DNA from 2 places in the Actinomadura luteofluorescens genome. Region 1 is predicted to be linked to the other one. Evidence: riboswitches for the same ligand, from Rfam matches in the RefSeq annotation. Region 1 holds a riboswitch; the other holds the start of a gene.

The links. Region 1 has a riboswitch for cobalamin ahead of BJY14_RS22870 (ribonucleoside-diphosphate reductase subunit alpha). Riboswitches for the same ligand answer to the same signal wherever they lie in the genome.
Region 2: linked by a shared signal. The riboswitch ahead of cobN (cobaltochelatase subunit CobN) and the one ahead of BJY14_RS22870 (ribonucleoside-diphosphate reductase subunit alpha) in region 1 are both predicted to bind cobalamin.

Annotation. Positions count from the first base shown of each region.
Region 1 is NZ_JACCBA010000001.1:4,917,527-4,921,816, reverse strand. It holds gene BJY14_RS22870 (ribonucleoside-diphosphate reductase subunit alpha) at 1-2,160, opposite strand, end outside; cobalamin riboswitch at 2,292-2,508, opposite strand; gene BJY14_RS22865 (MFS transporter) at 2,615-3,247, shown strand; gene BJY14_RS22860 (YcnI family copper-binding membrane protein) at 3,324-4,034, shown strand; gene BJY14_RS22855 (copper resistance CopC family protein) at 4,031-4,290, shown strand, end outside.
Region 2 is NZ_JACCBA010000001.1:8,048,890-8,053,179, forward strand. It holds gene BJY14_RS37095 (precorrin-8X methylmutase) at 1-58, opposite strand, end outside; gene BJY14_RS37100 (ferredoxin-like domain-containing protein) at 55-1,149, opposite strand; cobalamin riboswitch at 1,195-1,366, shown strand; gene cobN (cobaltochelatase subunit CobN) at 1,398-4,290, shown strand, end outside.

The DNA of each region.
Region 1 (4,290 bases):
CCCGGCCCGCCACGCGTAGGCGTACATCGAGGAGAGCTTGCCGATCGTGGGCGTCTCCATGAACAGGTTCAGCGACTGCGACTGGTCGATGTACGGGGTGCGGGCGGCGGCGAGGTCGATGAGCGCCTTCTGCGGCAGCTCCCAGGCCGTCCGGTAGAGCGACAGCATCTCCTCCGGCAGGTCGATGAGCCCCTGGACGGACCCGTTCGCCTTCTTGACCGCCTCGCGGACGGCCGGCGTCCACAGCCCGAGCGACTTCAGGTCCTCCACCAGGTAGCGGTTGATCTGGAGGAACTCGCCGGACAGCGTCTCGCGCTTGAACAGGTTGGACACCTGCGGCTCGATGCACTCGTAGCAGCCCGCGATGGAGGCGATCGTCGCGGTCGGCGCGATCGCGACGAGCAGCGAGTTGCGCAGGCCCACCTCCGCGACGCGGGCACGGAGCGCGTCCCAGTCGGCGGGACGGGACGGCGACGCGTCCGGGAAGTGGTCCAGGTGGAGCCGGCCGCGCGCGGTGCGCGTCGCGGCGTAGGCGGGCAGCGGCCCGTGCACGGCGGCGAGGTCGGCCGACGCGTTGTAGGCGGCCAGCGCGATCTCCTCGGCGACGCGCGTCGACAGCTCGCGCGCCTCGTCGGAGTCGAACGGCAGGCGCAGCGTGAAGAACACGTCCGCGAGGCCCATCACGCCCAGCCCGACCGGCCGCCACTTGCGGTTGGCCGTCTCCGCCTCGGGCGTCGGGTAGAAGCCCCGGTCGATGGTGCGGTCCAGGAACCGGACGGCGGTGCGGACCGTCGACCGGAGCCGCTCCCAGTCGACGCCGGACGGCCCCACGTGCGCGGCCAGGTTCACCGATCCGAGGTTGCAGACGGCGGCCTCGCCGTCGCCCGTCACCTCCAGGATCTCCGTGCAGAGGTTCGACAGGTGGACGACCCTGCCCCGCTCGGCGGTCTGGTTGCAGGCGCGGTTGGCGGCGTCCTTGAACGTCATCCAGCCGTTGCCCGTCTCGGCGAGCGTCCGCATCATGCGCCCGTACAGCTTGCGGGCCGGGACCTGCCGGACGAACCGTCCCTCCCGCTCCGCCGCCCGGTAGGCCTCGTCGAACTCGTCGCCCCACAGGTCGACCAGCTCGGGGACCTCCTTGGGGTCGAACAGGGACCACTGCGCGTCGGCCTCGACGCGGCGCATGAACTCGTCCGGGATCCAGTTGGCCAGGTTGAGGTTGTGGGTGCGGCGCGCGTCCTCGCCGGTGTTGTCGCGCAGCTCCAGGAACTCCTCGACGTCGGCGTGCCACGGCTCCAGGTAGACGCACGCCGCGCCCTTGCGGCGGCCGCCCTGGTTGACGGCGGCGACGGACGAGTCGAGCGTGCGCAGCCACGGGACGATCCCGTTGGAGTGCCCGTTCGTGCCCCGGATCAGCGAGCCCCGCGACCGCACCCGCGTCCAGGAGACGCCGATGCCGCCCGCGTACTTGCTGAGCCGCGCGACCTGGCCGTACCGGTCGTAGATGGACTCCAGCTCGTCGCGCGGCGAGTCGAGCAGGAAGCACGACGAGAGCTGCGGGCGGCGGGCCCCGGAGTTGAACAGGGTGGGCGAGCTGGGCAGGTACGAAAGCGTGCTGAGCAGCGCGTAAAGCTCGGCGGCCTCTTCGACGTTCTCGGCGAGCCCGCAGGACACCCGCAGAAAGAAGTACTGGGGCCGTTCCAGGACGAGCCGCGACCGCGGATGCCTGAGCAGGTACCGGTCGTAGACCGTCCGGAGCCCGAAGTATTCGAAACGGTCATCGGCGCCGTTATAGACGAGGGCGTCGAGGGCCCCGGCGTTGGCGGCGACGAAGGCGGCCAGGTCGTCCGCCAGGAGGCCCTCGCGGTGCGCGGCGGCGACGGACTCGGCGAACGTCCGGACGCCGGCGGCGGCGGCCTCGTCGCGGATCCGGCCGCCGAGCAGCCGCGCGGCCACCCTGGAGTAGCCCGGCTCGGCGGGGATGAGCGCGGCGGCCTCCCCGATCGCGAGGTCCCGCAGGGCCGCCGCGTCCAGGCCGTCCCCGGACCGGACGGCGGCCAGCACACGCCCGGCCTCGGCCCCGGGCACCCCCTCGCAGGCCGCCTCGACCTCGGCGGCGATCCCCGCCGTCGGCGCGGCCAGAACCTCTGTCACGTGCATCTCCCCTCGCATGCCGCCCCGCGGAGGCATGCGAACGGCGCGCGGCGGCGGCCGCGCTCCGTCCCCGGCCCACCCGCGAGGCCTGGACGTGTCGATCCGGGACGGGACCCGGACCCCCGATGGGGCCGGTCTCCCGGCCCCGCGCACTGGCAGGTCTTCGGACTCGCGGGCGCCGCCTCTGCCGAGGCGTCCTACTGGCCGTCGCTTCCCAGGCCGCCGGGCCCAGTGCTCGATGACGGCGGTCGTTCCCGCTCACCGCTGCGGGGCAGTCCCGGATTCCCACCGGGTTCCCTCTCACGCCGCCCCCGCCGCGAGCGGCGGGGGCGGACCAGCACGGGACTGAACCCTACATCTAGTCGACGATCAACGCACAACCCCAAGATGTTGGGCGCGTCGGCGGATGTTCGGGGGCGGCTGGGCAGCGCGCGCGGGGGATGGGACGATGGGGGCCGTCATGAGCCCCCATGCGCCGCAGCCGCTGTTCCGGCCCGCACGCGCGGTGGTGTTCGCCACCGTGTGCGCGACGCTGGCGACCCTCGGGCACGTCCTGGCGGGCGGCGCGGCGGTGCCGGCCTGGGCGGCGCTCGCGGGCTTCGGCGCCGTCCTCGGCGTGACGCTGGTGCTGGCGGGCCACGAGCGCTCGCTCGCGACGATCCTGGGCGGGCTCCTCGGCGGGCAGTTCGCCCTGCACACGCTGTTCACGGCGGCCTGCGCGCCGTCCCACCACGCGCCCGAGGCGCACGCCGCCATGACGGGCGCCATGGAACCCGCCGCCGTCCCCGCCGCCCACGGCGGGAACGGCCTGGTGATGACGCTCGCGCACTGCACGGCCGCGCTGGTGGCCGCGTGGTGGCTGCGGCGCGGCGAGCGGGCCGCGTGGTCGCTCGCCCGGCGGGTCGCCGCCCTGGCGGACCGCCCGATCCGGCTGCTGCTGGCCCTGCTCGCCGTGGAACCGGCCGAGCCTCCGGCCCGCCCCCTCCGGCCGGCGCCCGCTGCGGCAGCCGTCACGGCCACCGGACGTGTCCTGCGGCACCAGGTCGTCCGGCGGGGTCCCCCTCCGCGTTCGAGGGCGCTCGCTCACTCCTGAGCCTGAGCGCCGTACGTCACCGGACGCCGGCTCGCGGCGCCCGGCCATTCCCGTACGTCTCGAACGGAGTTCCGCAATGCCCTTCCTCCCCCATGCCCGGCGCGCCGGCGCCGTCGCGTCCCTGGCCGCCCTGTCCGTGATCGGCCTCGCCGCGGCGGCGTCCGCGCACGTCAGCGTCAATCCCAAGACGGCCGAGCAGGGCTCCTACTCCAAGGTCTCGTTCCGCGTGCCCAACGAGCGCGACGACGCCTCCACCACCAAGCTCGTGGTGAACCTGCCGACCGACCACCCGCTGTCGTCGGTGTCGGTCCGGCCGCTGCCCGGCTGGACGGTCAAGGTCGAGAAGTCCAGGCTTCCGCGGCCGGTGAAGACCGAGGGCGGCGAGCTGACCGAGGCCGTCACGAAGATCACCTGGAGCGGCGGCAAGATCGAGCCGGGCCGGTTCGAGGAGTTCGACGTCTCGATGGGGCCGCTGCCCACCGACACCGACCGGCTCGTGTTCAAGGCCGACCAGACCTACTCCGGCGGCGAGGTCGTCAAGTGGGAGGAGCCCCCCGCCGAGGGGGCGAACGAGCCGGAGCACCCCTCGCCCGTGCTGAAGCTCCTCCCCAAGGGCTCGGCGGCCACGACCGGGCTGACCGCGCAGGTGAAGCCCGCCGCCGCGGCGTCGTCCGCGTCGTCCGGCGACGGGACGGCCCGGCTGCTCGCCGGCATCGGCATCGCCGCCGGCGTGGCCGGCGTCGCGGTCGGCGCCTACGGCGTGACCCGGGCGAGGAGCCGGGCATGAGCCGGGCGACGCTGCGCGGGGCCGCCGGCATCGCGGCGCTCGCGGCCGTCCTGGCGACGACGGCGGTGCCCGCGTCGGCGCACACCGCGCTGACGTCGGCGAGCCCTGAGAAGGACTCGACGGTCGCGGCCCCGTCCCAGATCGTCCTGACGTACGGCGACCCCGTCCGGCTGCCGCGCGTGGTCGTGACCGACGGGTCGCGACGGCAGTACCAGGCCGGGTCCGCGCGGGCGGTCGACAACAAGGTCACCCAGGC
Region 2 (4,290 bases), 3.1 Mb from region 1:
GGATCGTCGCGAACGACCGCCGGTAGATCTCGGCGCCGTCCCGGACGTAATCGATCACTGCTGTCCCTCCGCCGTCCTCAGCTCGACCGGGCCGCGGGGTATCCCGCAGCGCCGCTCGCATCCCGTCCAGTGGACGGGCGTCTCGGGCGCGCGGCCGAGGCCGGCGACGAAGCGCCGCGCCTCGCCCTGCACGTCGCCGCGCGACTTCGCGCATCCGGGGCTCCCGGTGCAGGCCGTCACGCCGACCCAGGGCGACGCGGGGTCGGTCGCGAAGCCCGCCGCCGCGAGCGCCGCCGCCGTGCGCCGCGCCTCGCCGCGGTCCAGGTCCCGCAGCACGACGCTGCGCCAGGGCGTCACCCGCACCTCGTCCGCGACTGCGGCGAGCGCCTCGGCCTGCGCGCCGGACAGCCGGCCGAGCGGGGCCACGGCCTCCAGCGCGGCGCGCCCGTCCCGCTGCGCGACGATCCCGGCGTGCGGCGGCGCGGGATCCGGGCGCGGCGGCGTCTCTCCCACGGCCGCGCCCAGCCGCTCGGCGACGAGCCGGGCGCCGTCCGGGACCTCCGCGAGCCGCCAGGCGTCGCCCCGGATCTCCAGGAACGCCTCCGCCGCCGCGAGCAGTGCCGCGACGGGATCGCCGGGGACGGGCCCGAGCCGCGTCCCGGCCAGCCGAAGGCCGCCGGGAGCGAGGGCCGCGTCGGCGTCCAGCGCGGCCGTGTCGCCGGTTCCGTCGTCGAGCGCGAACAGGAACCGCCCCGGCAGCCGGGCCAGCCCCGGACGGGCGCACAGCGCCTCGTCCAGCGCCGTGACCAGCGGATCCGTGGCGAGGGCGCCGTGCGGGCCGCGCCCGCCGAGCGGGGACGCGACGATGTTGCGCACCCGCTCGTGGGTCGCCGACGGGAGCAGCCCCGCGGTGGCCAACCGGGCCGCGAGGGCCGCCGGGTCGCGGACGCCGCGCACCTGGAGGTTGCCGCGGGAAGTGAGTTCGATCACGTCCCGGCCCAGCTCGCGTGCGGCGGCGCCGAGCACCGCGAGCTGCGCGGACGACACCGCGCCGCCCGGGACGCGGACGCGCGCGAGCGGCCCGTCGGCGGCGTCGTGGGTGCGCAGCGCCCCGGGGCACGCGTCGGGACGGGCTCTGACATTCGGCACGGGGAGGATGTTAACCACAGTTTGCAGGGCGACCGCGCTGCCGTACTCTTCTGCTCAGGCGATGGCAATGGGAGGAAGCCGGTGCGAATCCGGCGCGGTCCCGCCACTGTGACCGGGGAGCGAACCCCGCTGTAGGCCACTGTCCGCGAGGACGGGAAGGCCGGGGCGAGCGTCGATCCGGGAGCCAGGAGACTCCTGCCGTCGCGACACCCGCGACCGGGGCGAGGACCCCAGGGGGAGGATGCGCCGTGCCCGAGCACAGCCGCACGGTCCTGTTGCTGTCGACGTCCGACACCGATCTGCTGAGCGCCCGCGCGTCCGGCGCCGCCTACCGGCTCGGCAACCCCGCGCGGCTCACCGCCGCCGACCTGCCCGAGCTCACCGAGGGCGCCGACCTCGTCGTGGTGCGGCTGCTCGGCGGCCGGCGCGCCTGGGAGGACGGGCTCGGCGCGCTGCTCGCGGGCCTCCGGCCGGTCGTCGTCCTCGGCGGCGAGCAGGCCCCCGACGCCGAGCTGATGGAGCTGTCCACGGTCAGCGGCGGGGTGTGCGCCGAGGCGCACGCCTACCTCGCGCACGGCGGTCCCGCCAACCTCGCCGAGCTGCACGCGTTCCTGTCCGACACCGTGCTGCTGACCGGGCGCGGCTTCGCCCCGCCGGCGCCGGCGCCGGCCTGGGGACGGCTCGACCGCGCCGCCCGCGACGGCGGCGGACCCGTGGTCGGCGTGCTCTACTACCGCGCCCACCACATGGCGGGCAACACCGCGTTCGTCGAGGCGCTGTGCACGGCCGTGGAGGACGCGGGCGGTCGCGCGATGCCGGTGTTCTGCTCGTCGCTGCGCACCGCCGAGCCCGAGCTGCTCGACACGCTCCGCCAGGCGGACGCCCTGGTGGTGACGGTGCTCGCGGCGGGCGGGTCGCGGCCCGCGACGGCCGGGGCGGGCGGCGACGACGAGGCCTGGGACGTGGGCGCGCTCGCCGCGCTGGACGTCCCGATACTGCAGGGCCTCTGCCTCACCACGAGCCGGTCCGAGTGGGAGGGCAGCGACGACGGGCTGTCGCCGCTGGACGCGGCGTCGCAGGTCGCGATCCCCGAGTTCGACGGGCGGATCATCACGGTCCCGTTCTCGTTCAAGGAGATCGACGAGGACGGGCTCACCGTCTACGCCGCCGACCCCGAGCGCGCCGCGCGGGTCGCGGGGATCGCCGTCCGGCACGGCCGGCTCCGCCACACCCCGGCCGCCGCCCGCCGCCTCGTCGTGATGCTGTCGGCGTACCCGACCAAGCACGCCCGCGTCGGCAACGCCGTCGGCCTCGACACCCCGGCGAGCACCGTCCGGCTGCTGGCCCGGCTCCGCGACGCGGGCTACGACCTGGGGGAGGGCTTCCCCGGCGTCGGCGGGCAGGACGGCGACGCCCTCGTCCACGCGCTCATCGCGGCGGGCGGGCAGGACGAGGACTGGCTCACCGAGGAGCAGCTCGCGGGCAACCCCGTCCGCATCTCCGCCGCGTCCTACGAGCGCTGGTACCGCACCCTGCCCGCCGGCCTGCGCGAGGGGATGGAGCGGCACTGGGGCCCGCCGCCCGGGGAGCTGTTCGTCCAGGACGGCGACATCGTCCTCGCCGCCCTGCGCGCCGGCAACCTCGTCGTCATGGTGCAGCCGCCGCGCGGCTTCGGGCAGAACCCCATCGCGATCTACCACGACCCCGACCTGCCGCCCAGCCACCACTACCTGGCCGCCTACCGGTGGCTGTCGGACGAGTTCGGCGCGCACGCGATCGTCCACGTCGGTAAGCACGGCAACCTGGAGTGGCTGCCCGGCAAGGCGGCGGGCATGTCGGCGTCGTGCGGCACCGACGCGGCGCTCGGCGACGTCCCGCTGGTCTACCCGTTCCTCGTCAACGACCCCGGCGAGGGCACGCAGGCCAAGCGCCGCGCGCACGCCGTCCTCGTCGACCACATGGTCCCGCCGATGGCCCGCGCCGAGACCTACGGCGACATCGCCCGCCTCGAACAGCTCCTCGACGAGCACGCGACGATCGCCGCGATGGACCCGGCGAAGCTGCCCGCGATCCGCGCCCAGATCTGGACGCTCATCCAGGCCGCCAAGCTCGACCACGACCTCGGCCTGGACGACCGCCCGCACGACACCGAGTTCGACGACTTCCTCCTGCACGTCGACGGCTGGCTGTGCGAGGTGAAGGACGCGCAGATCCGCGACGGCCTGCACGTCCTCGGCCAGGCGCCCACCGGCGCGGTCCGCGTCGACCTGGTGCTGGCCATGCTCCGCGCCCGCCAGATGTGGTCGGGCCGCGAGACGCTGCCGGGCCTGCGGGAGGCGCTCGGGCTCAGCGAGGCCGGCGGCGAGGCGCTCGCCGACGTCGACGCCGCCGAGGCCGCCGCCCGTTCCCTCGTCCAGGCCATGGAGGACGCCGGCTGGGCCGTGGACGCGGCCCGGGAGGCCGCCCGGGACGTTCCGGCGGAGAACCGCGAAGCCGTGACGCGGGTCCTGGAGTTCGCGGCCGCCGAGATCGTCCCGCGCCTGGCCCGCACGTCCGACGAGCTCGACCACGTCCTGCACGCCCTTGACGGCGGCTACGTCCCGGCGGGCCCGAGCGGGTCGCCGCTGCGCGGCCTCGTCAACGTCCTGCCGACCGGCCGCAACTTCTACTCGGTCGACCCGCGCGCCGTCCCGAGCCGCCTCGCCTGGGAGACCGGGCAGGCGATGGCCGACTCGCTCCTGGAGCGCTACCGCGCCGACCACGGGGAGTGGCCGCGCTCGGTCGGGCTGTCGGTGTGGGGGACGAGCGCCATGCGCACGGCGGGCGACGACGTGGCCGAGGTCCTCGCGCTGCTCGGCGTCCGCCCGGCCTGGGACGAGGCGTCCCGCCGCGTCACGGCGCTGGAGCCGGTCCCGCTCGCCGAGCTGGGCCGGCCGCGCATCGACGTCACCGTCCGCATCAGCGGCTTCTTCCGGGACGCGTTCCCGCACGTCGTCGCCATGCTGGACGACGCCGTCCGGCTCGTCGCCGGGCTGGACGAGCCGGACGCCGACAACCACGTCCGCGCCCATGTGCGGGCCGACCGGGAGCGGCACGGCGACGAGCGCCGCGCCACCCTGCGCGTGTTCGGGTCCGCGCCCG